DNA from 3 places in the Pseudarthrobacter ribosi genome. Region 3 is predicted to be linked to each of the others. Evidence: predicted binding sites of a transcription regulator. Region 3 holds the regulator's gene; each other region holds the start of a gene.
The links. Region 3 encodes LexA, which represses DNA repair genes until DNA is damaged. Its sites were predicted from a motif close to TCGAACANNTGTTCGA; they were not measured.
Positions count from the first base shown of each region.

Region 1: ACZYZ5_RS18710 (LexA family protein) is a predicted target of LexA. The motif match lies at 1,336-1,351, and genes of this name have one in related genera.
Region 2: ACZYZ5_RS10305 (LexA family protein) is a predicted target of LexA. The motif match lies at 1,551-1,566, and genes of this name have one in related genera.

Region 1 covers NZ_JBVAYZ010000026.1:58,262-61,534, forward strand. Annotated here, with positions in the region: gene ACZYZ5_RS18705 (Y-family DNA polymerase) at 1-842, opposite strand, end outside; gene ACZYZ5_RS18710 (LexA family protein) at 890-1,321, opposite strand; gene ACZYZ5_RS18715 (helicase associated domain-containing protein) at 2,346-2,996, opposite strand; gene ACZYZ5_RS18720 (DNA/RNA non-specific endonuclease) at 3,214-3,273, opposite strand, start outside.
Region 2 covers NZ_JBVAYZ010000008.1:9,482-12,754, forward strand. Annotated here, with positions in the region: gene ACZYZ5_RS10295 (class I SAM-dependent methyltransferase) at 1-545, shown strand, start outside; gene ACZYZ5_RS10300 (dihydrofolate reductase family protein) at 609-1,199, shown strand; gene ACZYZ5_RS10305 (LexA family protein) at 1,580-2,011, shown strand; gene ACZYZ5_RS10310 (Y-family DNA polymerase) at 2,004-3,273, shown strand, end outside.
Region 3 covers NZ_JBVAYZ010000007.1:196,169-199,441, forward strand. Annotated here, with positions in the region: gene ACZYZ5_RS09970 (ATP-dependent DNA helicase) at 1-1,298, shown strand, start outside; gene lexA (transcriptional repressor LexA) at 1,373-2,122, opposite strand; gene ACZYZ5_RS09980 (LysM peptidoglycan-binding domain-containing protein) at 2,481-2,912, shown strand; gene ACZYZ5_RS09985 (histidinol-phosphate transaminase) at 2,969-3,273, shown strand, end outside.

The DNA.
Region 1 (3,273 bases), on a different contig from region 3:
CCGTAGACGCTCATGACCTGCCGGATCCCGGCCGCCGTGGTGATCGGGGTGGCGAAGGAGCGGGAGAAGATGAGCTGGTCCCGCCCGATGCGTTCTTCCTCCATCGGGATGCAGGGGGTTCCCTGCAGTTCCAGGACGGTGCGCATCATGACCACGGAGAACCGGTCCCGGATCATCACCGGATCCGCCCGCGACAGATCCAGGATCGAGTGGATCCCGAGGGCGTTGAGGCGTTTGGTCAGCCGGGTGGCGACACCCCAGATCTCGATCACCGACAGGCGGCGCATCAGTCCTTCCCTATCCGCGGCGGGCACGGAGTCCCAGTGGCAGACCCCGCCGAAGGCCGGGTTGTTCTTTGCCCACTTGTTCGCCAGCTTCGCCAGGGTCTTCGTGGGTGCGATCCCCACGCAGACCGGCACCCCGACGTTGCGCCGCACGGCGGCTTTCATGTCCCGGCCCAGGCCCACGAGTTCGTCCGGGGTTCCTTTGACGCCGAGGAACGCCTCGTCGATGCTGTAGACCTCGAGCCAGGCCGAGTACCGGCCGAGGAGTTCCATCACCCGGGCGCTGATGTCCCCGTAGAGCTCGTAATTACTCGAGAGGGCCACGAGTCCCCATTCCTTGGCCCGCGGGGCGAGTTTGAACCACGGCTCACCCATGGCAATACCCAGGGCTTTGGCCTCGGGGGAGCGGGTGACGGCACAGCCATCGTTGTTCGACAGCACGATCACAGGCCGGCCCTCCAGGGACGGGTCGAACGCCCGCTCGGCCGAGGCATAGAAACAGTTCACATCCACATGCGCGATCTGCGGCAGATGCCGCATCAGGGCCGGCTTAGACATTGCTTGCCCCGTGCCGGCAACGTTCCAGTTTAACGCAATAGCGCGCCTTAAACATGGTGAAGGCACCGGGTCGCGACGCCCCAGACGACGAGATCGGATAAGGACGGCACCCGGATATCCGGGTAGGCCGGGTTCTCCGCCTGCAGCACGACCCCGGTTCCGGTGATCCGCAGCCGCTTGATGGTCAGCTCCCCGTCCAGGACCGCGACGACCACGGACCCGTCCACCGGTTCCAGGGCCCGGTTGACGATCAGTTCGTCGCCGTCGCTGATCCCGGCGCCGACCATCGACTCCCCCGACACCCGCACGACATAGGTGCTGGTGATGTCCTTGATCAGGTGCTCGTTCAGGTCGATCCGGCCATCAAAGTAGTCCTGCGCCGGCGAGGGATACCCGGCCGCCACAGCGACCGGAGAGATCAGCACCGACAACAACGACGCGCCCGCATCTATCACACGGGGACCGACAATAACGCCCACAACACACCTTTTATTCGAATATATGTTCGATTTTCTTAAGCCTACATCGTGGCCCCGACAAAGGAACTATCGAAGGTTCAGGCGATCAAAGAGGGGACAGGTTGTACGCCAATGGGGACAGCCTGAGCTGTGCGGAGGGCTCCGCCTGACCCCAGTGGGCACAACCTGGCGGGACCCTCGCAGCGGCCCTGCTTCACGCTCGTCGACGGCCGGCGCGCCCCACACCTTGTGAGAACCAGGGCACCCGTGGTCCACCGGGTTTGCTGCGGAAAATCTGGTTGACAGGGGAAAAGAGCGCTCCTAGATTCTTAGTGTTCTACGTCCGTTTCTGGGCTGGTCATGCTTCACATTCACGCTGTTGCTGTTTCATTTGAGCGGCAATGCCGCCAGGATGCAGGAGGCCACGATGACGAAGACACCACTGGAAGATTTCCTCACTGAATGCGTCGCCGCAGATCCTGGCGGGGACGGCCTCAGCGTGGAGGAACTGTACGGCTTGTACCTGAGCTGGTGCGGGCTCGAAGGGTTCGCACCCGTGAGTGGCAGGGCGTTCAGAGCCGGATTACACGCAGCCAATGTCCCCATAGAAAACCGTGGACGACGCTGCCCGGATCTGAGGATGACCGGCCCCGCAGCGTGCGATTACCTCATCCACCGAGAACTCCCGCTCGCCGAGCTGGAACCCCCTGCCGGACGTCCTCAACCGACTCCACACCCCGTCCCTGAACGCATCGCGCCCCTTCCCGGCCGCCCGACCGGGGCAATCCGGGGCGTCGCGCCGGCCGCCTGACGGGCCCCGGCCCGGTCATCGACGCTCCCTCTCCGGGGTCGCGTCCGGTTTCAGCGCCAACTGGCAGCAGCCCGGGCTTCTTCTGCCGGTAGATGAGAAAAGCCTCCGCGCGAGTCCAGGACTCAAACGCGGAGGCTCCCGGCTCTCCAAGCTGGGGGGACTGGAGAGCCGACCTGAGTCTACTAGCAGTCCTGACGTCATGACCGCTGGCCGGCGGGAGGCGCGCCCTCCCGCTTACCGGAGGGGAGGACGGCCACGGGTTCTCCCCGTCTGCCATCCGGGAACGGCATCGTCCAGGAGCTTGACCTTCACGGGGTCGAGGTCGCCGCGGCGCCGTTTGTACCGCTGGGCGTGGATCCACACCCCGAGGGTGTGTTCACGCTCTGAGTCATAGTCGTGGTGGCGTGGCCAGCCGTGGCCTTCCTGACGGAAATCCACGAGCTCGCCCAAACGGTCGTGCCACCTGGCTTCGTCCGCAGCCGCCCGGTGGTTCCCTACCCATTCCGGAACCCGTGCGAGTCCGTCACGGTATGCCGGATCAAGGGTGCCTTCGGCTGCTTCGCGCCGACGATCAGAGAGCCACCGGGCCATCGACCGTTCACCCCTGTCCTCCGAGTGGCCACGGGGGAGCCGGCCCTCGGCCGTAATCCAGGCGATGACCTCCTCCATCCGGGCAAGCTTCCTGGGGGAGGGACCGCGTTTGGCGCCGGCAGCGGCCTGGTGTTCGGTCTCAAGCTCCAGATCCCGGCGGCGGGCGATGACCAGGTGGTACCCGACGACGGCGGGATGAACGCGCACGAGCTCAGCGATGCGTTTCCGGCTCAGCCCGAGCCGGTACATCAACACCCATTCCGCGTCGGGAGCGCGCCGCAACCGCCTGTCCATGATGGACCCCATCCTGCCACGGCCCTGCCCACGAGACGGGGCGGGAACCCCAGGGACCAAGGACAGTGCTTATGGCCGTCCGCTGCTGCGGCCCGGCGGCCAGGTCAGGTGGGGGCCGTGGCAGGGCTTTGCCGTGCCCAGACTGCTGCTTTTGCCACCGTCGGAGCCTGCCTTTCCGGGGTGGCTCCCGGGGCCGGGTCAGGTCAGGTCGGGGATGTCAGTCCGTGCCGATGAGGTCGAAGTCCAGGTCGAGGTCCAGCGGCGAGGTCAGCCGTCG
Region 2 (3,273 bases), on a different contig from region 3:
TCGCCGTGGTCGAGGCCGACCTGGACGACGGCTTCCCCGTGCTCGCCGGCTCCTTGATCCCGGCGGATGTAGTGGCCGAGGCTCCGGTTGACCTGGTGTGGGCATCGTCCTCGCTACACCACGTCGCCCAACCCGCCCGGCTCCTGTCCGGGGTCCGCCGGGCACTGGCGCCAGGTGGGGTCCTGGCCGTCGTCGAGCTCGCCGCTCTGCCCGGCTTTCTCAGTCATCCGCGCGGAGCGCTGTTGGAGCAGCGCTGCCACGCCGCTGCGGCGGACGAAGGTTGGAACCACCACCCGGACTGGACGACGGTCATCGAGGACGCCGGGTTCCGCGTCACCAAGTCCGAGGTGGCGGCCATCGCATCCGTGACCCCGGCTGCGCGGGAGTACGCCCAGCAGTGGTTCGCGCGCTTCTCGCACCTGGCGGCCCTGACCGCGGACGACCGCGACGCCGTGAAGGACCTGTTGGAGCGGTTCTCCGACGCCGACGTTGAGCTGGAACCCCGCGCCACCCGAACCGTCTGGGTGGCCACCCCAGCCCTCTGATCGAGGGCCCACCACGGCCAATTCAGCCTGACCCTAACTGCCGAGTGGTGGCATGATGGGCGCATGAGCCAAGTCACGTGTGATCTGACCATCTCTCTCGACGGATTCGCCGCCGGTCCGAACCAGAGCCTCGCGGAACCCCTGGGCGAGGGCGGAGAGCTCCTGCACAGGTGGCAGTTCGAAGAACCCGAGTCCAATGGAGCCGAGCGCGAAGGCATCCTCGCGGCCGGCGCCTTCATCATGGGACGGAACATGTTCGCAGGTCCCGGGACGTGGGATGAGAAGTGGCGGGGATGGTGGGGTGAGGAGCCGCCCTATCACGCACCCGTGTTCGTTCTCACCCATCAGCAACGCGAGCCTCTGGAGATGCAGGGCGGCACCACGTTCCACTTCGTCACCGAGGGAATCGAATCTGCGCTGGCCCAGGCGCGGACGGCCGCTGGGAGCAAGGACGTGGCCATTGCCGGAGGAGCGCAGACCGTCCGCCAGTACCTTTCGGCGGGGCTCATCGACGAGCTGAGGCTCCACATCGCGCCCATCGTCCTGGGAGCGGGCGAGCGGCTGCTGGACGGCGTCGAGAACTTCAAGCTTGAGCCGACGGAAGTGAGCGGTACCCGGCTCGTCACCCACGTGCGGTATCGGGCAAGCCGCTGAAAGGCCTCAGATACCGCAACCTCGAACCACAATCTCACCGGTCTTTGGCCGACGGGCGGTCTGCAGGCTGGGCATGTTTCTGACGGAACGTTTTGCGTGGCAATGGCCTGGCTCCTGCGGTGCAATCCGTGTTCCTGCCCGGTCAACGCTCGGGGGCGGAACGTCTGGGGCCACATCCACGCAGGAACCCCTGCCTTCGCGGCGCACTGCCCGGAAGCTGCGCCGCCGGCCGGTCCAGCAGGAGTACTTCGTCAGCCTGCCCGCTCACTAAAACTCCCATTCCCGCGGGTTGGGACAGTGCTAGTGCGCAAAGAATGCTCAATGTCAGCCCCCGGAGCTACACTGGATGTATCGAACATATATTCGAATAAAGGTGTGTTGTGGGCGTAATCATCGGACCCCGCGTGATAGACGCGGGCACTTCTCTTCTCTCGGTCCTGATCTCGCCGGTGCCTGTCGCCGCTGGCTATCCCTCCCCGGCCCAGGACTACTTCGACGGCCGCATCGACCTCAACGAGCACCTCATCAAGGACATCACCAGCACGTACCTAGTGAGGGTGTCCGGCGACTCCATGGAGGGCGCGGGGATCAGCGACGGCGACGAACTGATTGTCAACCGGGCCCTTGAGCCCCGCGACGGTTGCGTCGTCGTCGCAGTCCTCGACGGCGAACTTACGGTCAAGAGGCTGCGCCTGACAGCTTCGGGCGTGGTGCTGCAGGCGGACAACCCTCGCTATCCGGATATCCGGGTCCGGGGCCTGTCTGATCTGGTCATCTGGGGTGTCGCAACCCGCTGCCTGCATCATGTCTAGCGCTGTCTCCGGCCGGGGCAGCATCGCCCTGGTGGACGTGAACTGCTTCTATGCCAGCGCCGAACGCGCCTTCGACCCGTCCCTGGAGGGCCGTCCGCTCGTGGTGCTGTCCAATAATGACGGCTGCGCGGTCACCCGCTCCGCCGAGGCCAAGGCCCTCGGGATCCCCCTCGGCGAGCCCTGGTTCAAGCTCGCACCCCGGGCCAAGGAATGGGGGCTGGTCGCACTGTCCAGCAACTACGAGCTGTACGGGGACATCAGCGCCCGGGTGATGGAGCTCCTCGGCCGCTACTCGGCCTGGCTGGAGGTCTACAGCATCGACGAGGCATTCCTGGGCGTCAGCGGCACCCCGGAGGAGCTGCACCGGCTGGGCCACACCATGAAGACGGCGGTGCGCCGGAACGTCGGTGTTCCCGTCTCCGTTGGCATCGCCGGCACCAAGACCCTGGCCAAGCTGGCCAACAAGTGGGCCAAACACAACCCGGCGTTCGACGGCGTCTGCCACTGGGAGGCCGTGCCCGCCGCCCAGCAGGAGAAGCTCATGGCCCGCCTGTCCGTGATCGAACTCTGGGGAGTCGCGGGGCGGCTGACCAGACGGCTCAATGCCCTGGGCATCCATTCCGTGCTGGACCTCGCGCGGGCGGACCCGGTAACCGTCCGGGACCGCTTCTCCGTGGTGCTGATGCGGACCGTCCTGGAACTCCAGGGAATTGCCTGCATCCCCCTGGAGGAGGAACGGGTCGGCCGCGACCAGCTGATCTTCAGCCGTTCCTTCGCCGCCCCGATCACCACCGGAGCCGGGCTGCGCCAGGTCCTCGGCGTTTATGCCCAGCAGGCAAGTGCCCGGCTGGCCAGGCACGGACTGCAGGCAAAGGTGCTGACCGCGTTCGCTGCCACGTCCTACTACAGCCAGTACGCCAGCTCTTACCCTTCGGTGTGCGTTCCGTTGGCGATGCCCACGGCTGACCCGGTCCTGCTGGCGAGGGCGGCGTACGCGCTGCTCCCCAGGATCGACGACGGCCGCCGGTACGTCCGCGCGGGGATCATGGTCACCGATCTGCGCCCCACCGGAAACCAGGCACCACTGGCGCTCTTCGAGAACCCGCACGAGGAACGCGGCATCGGCTCCCTGCTGGAGGAGGTCAGCCGAAGGTATGGGCGCGGCTCCATCGGGCTCGGCCACGCCGGAATCCGGGGCGGTCCCGACTGGACCATGAGACGTGACATGCTGTCCCCCCGGTACACGACCCACTGGGCCGAAC
Region 3 (3,273 bases):
AGTACGACGTTGTGGTGGTCGATGAGGCCCACGAGCTGCAGGACCGGGTGACGGGCGCCGTGTCCGGCCAGCTCTCCGTCGCGATGGTGCACGTCGCCGCGTCCGGGGCCCGGAAAAACACGGGCATCACCGTGGACGCTCTGAACAACGCCGCGTCCAACCTCGAACTTGCCATTGAAGGGGTCCCCGGCGGACTCATGCCCAACGGCCTGAACAGCGAACAACTGGACTGCGTGGACCAGCTGCGGGACGCCTGCCGCGCGGCGCTCTCGGACTCCAAGGGGGACAGCGCCAACACGGCCGACGGCGGCCGCCAGCTCGCGCGCTCCCGCCTCATGGTGATCCTAGAGCTCTGCGAACGGCTGCTCGCCGCCCGCGAAAACCGCGAGGTGGTCTGGTTCTCCCGCAACAGCACCTTCGACCCGCAGCAGGGGTATTCCCAGCCCGACGAGTCCGCGCCGGCCCTGATCAACATTGCCCCGCTCAGCGTCGCCGGGCGGCTCCGCGAGGGTCTGTTCGCGGACCACACCGTGATCCTGACCTCGGCGACCCTGGCGATCGGGTCCGCCTTCGAACCGGCCGCCGCCGGCCTGGGCCTGGTCGGACCCGGTGCCCCGAGCTGGACCGGGGTCGACGTCGGCTCGCCCTTCGAGTACCCGAAACAGGGCATCCTCTATGTGGCCAAGCACCTGCCCAAACCCGGCCGCGGCACGTCCCCGGAGGCCATCGACGAGCTCGAGAAGCTGATCCGGGCCTCCGGCGGCGGGGCTCTGTGCCTGTTCTCGTCCCGGCGCGCCGCCGAGGACGCCGCTGAGGCCCTGCGGCCGCGGCTGGACATGAGCATCCTCTGCCAGGGGGATTCGACCATGACCGCGCTGGTGAAACAGTTCGCCGACGAGCCGGACACCTGCCTCTTCGGCACCATGTCGCTGTGGCAGGGTGTCGACGTGCCGGGGACGTCCTGCCGCCTCGTCGTGATCGACCGGATTCCGTTCCCGCGGCCGGACGATCCGCTGATGACGGCACGGTCCCGTGCGGTGGCCCAGGCCGGAGGCAACGGCTTCATGAGCGTGTCCGCGACCCACGCCGCCATCCGGTTGGCCCAGGGCGCCGGCCGCCTGATCCGCACGACGACCGACAGGGGAGTGGTGGCAGTGCTGGACTCACGGCTCTCCACCGAGCGCTACGGGGGATTCCTCCGCGCCGCCCTGCCGCCGTTCTGGCCCACCACCGACACCGCGATCGCACTCTCGGCCCTGGAGCGGCTCGCCAAGGAATCCGGGCAGCCCGCCACGTAGTACGGTGCGAACGCCAGGGGCCCCGCCGGATGGCGGGGCCCCTGTTCGCAGCTGTTGCCGCGCCTTGACTGGTCCTAGAGGGAGCGCAGCACCGAGACGACTTTGCCCATGATGACGGCGTGATCGCCGAGGATGGGCTCGTACTGGGTGTTCTGCGGCAGCAGCCAGGTGTGGCCGTCGCGCTGGCGGAACGTCTTGACCGTCGCCTCGTCGTCCAGCAGCGCGGCGACGATGTCACCGTTGACAGCGTCGCCCTGCTGGCGCACCACCACCCAGTCGCCGTCGCAGATGGCGGCGTCGATCATCGAGTCCCCCGCCACCTTGAGCATAAAGAGTTCGCCGTGGCCCACGAGCTGGCGGGGCAGCGGCATCACGTCCTCGACGACCTGGTCGGCCAGGATCGGCCCGCCAGCGGCGATGCGGCCCACCAGCGGCACCATCGCGGTGTCGGTGGCGCTGGCCAGTTCGGACACGGACAATCCGCCGACAGTGCGCAGGCCGCCGGACTTCTCGGCCCCTGAAATCTTGGTGGTTCCCTCGTCGAGGGTCAGCGGCATCAGCACTTCCATGGCTCGGGGGCGCTTCGGGTCACGCCGCAGGTAGCCAAGCTTTTCCAGCTGTGAGAGCTGGTGGGTGACGCTGGAGAGGCTTGCCAGGCCGACGGTGTCGCCGATCTCGCGCATGGAGGGTGGATAGCCGTTGTCCGTGACCGAGCGCTGGATGGTCTCCAGGATCTTCTTTTGCCGGACGGTGAGGCTTTTGGGTGGCCGGGCCGCCTGCGGGCCCCGCTGGGTGGCCCTGCCGCCAGTGGCTTGTGCTGCCATGTTCGCCAACGCCTTTCCGTTCCGCCCGGCCGCCGTGGCTGCGGCTGCCGGGAACTTCCGGCCTGAAATGTCAGACCCTGCTGATCAACTGCAGAAGTGGTTGTTCTTTGACTCAAACGTAGGCCAGCCACAGGGCATTTTCAAACATTTGTTCTAGCGAGTCTCGACATTGTTCGTTAATAAGTGCTAAAACAGAACAAGCAAGGTTCGAATATGTGTTCTAGTTCTTCGCAGTTTGAGGGCGGTGGACTGTTCGGTACAGCGTGACGTTCGGTTCTTTGTTCGAAGGTTAGGCCGGTTGGCGGCAAGTACGTGGAGTACGCCGGGCGGCACAGTATGGTCCAGGAGGGCTCAGTTCATGTCAGCATCAAGCGCGTTTCACGACACTTTCGGCCGCGACGCAGTCGGCGACTACGGCCGGCGCGACGGCGGTGCGTCCGCCGTCCCGGGCGCCGTTCGCAAGCAGCGGGTCAAGCAGGCGCCGCTGCGGCTCACCCGGCGGGGGCGCTTTGTCCTCATCGGGGTGCCGCTGATCCTGCTGGCCGCGCTCATACTCTCGTTCAGCGGCTTCCTCAATGCCCCGGCCAAGGCGGCGGAGTCCGCAGCCGGGCTGTCGCTGACCCCCACCGTGACCGTTACGGTGCAGCCCGGTGAGTCCCTCTGGGCCATCGCCGCATCCGTGGCACCGGAGCGCGACCCCCGCGACGTCGTCACGGATATCATCCAGCTGAACAACCTCGAAGCCGCCCGTGTTGTGCCCGGCCAGGCGCTCTTCATCCCGTCCAAGTAACCTGTTCGACCCGTCACAGTTTCAGGGCCCGCCGCTATCTCACTTAAACTGGTGCAGTGACTGACCAGCTAGAGCGCCTGAACCGACTTCCCCTCCGGACCAACCTGCGCGGCCTGACGCCGTACGGCGCGCCGCAGCTGGAGGTGCCCATCCTGCTCAACGTCAATGAGAACACCCATGGTGTCCCGGCCGACGTGCGCGCCGCCATTTCCGAGGCTGTCACGATTGCCGCGGCCGGCCTGAACCGCTACCCGGACCGCGAGTTCACGGAACTGCGCGAAGCCCTCGCCGACTACCTCGGGCACGGTCTGGGTGCGGACAACATCTGGGCCGCAAACGGCTCCAACGAGGTTCTCCAGCA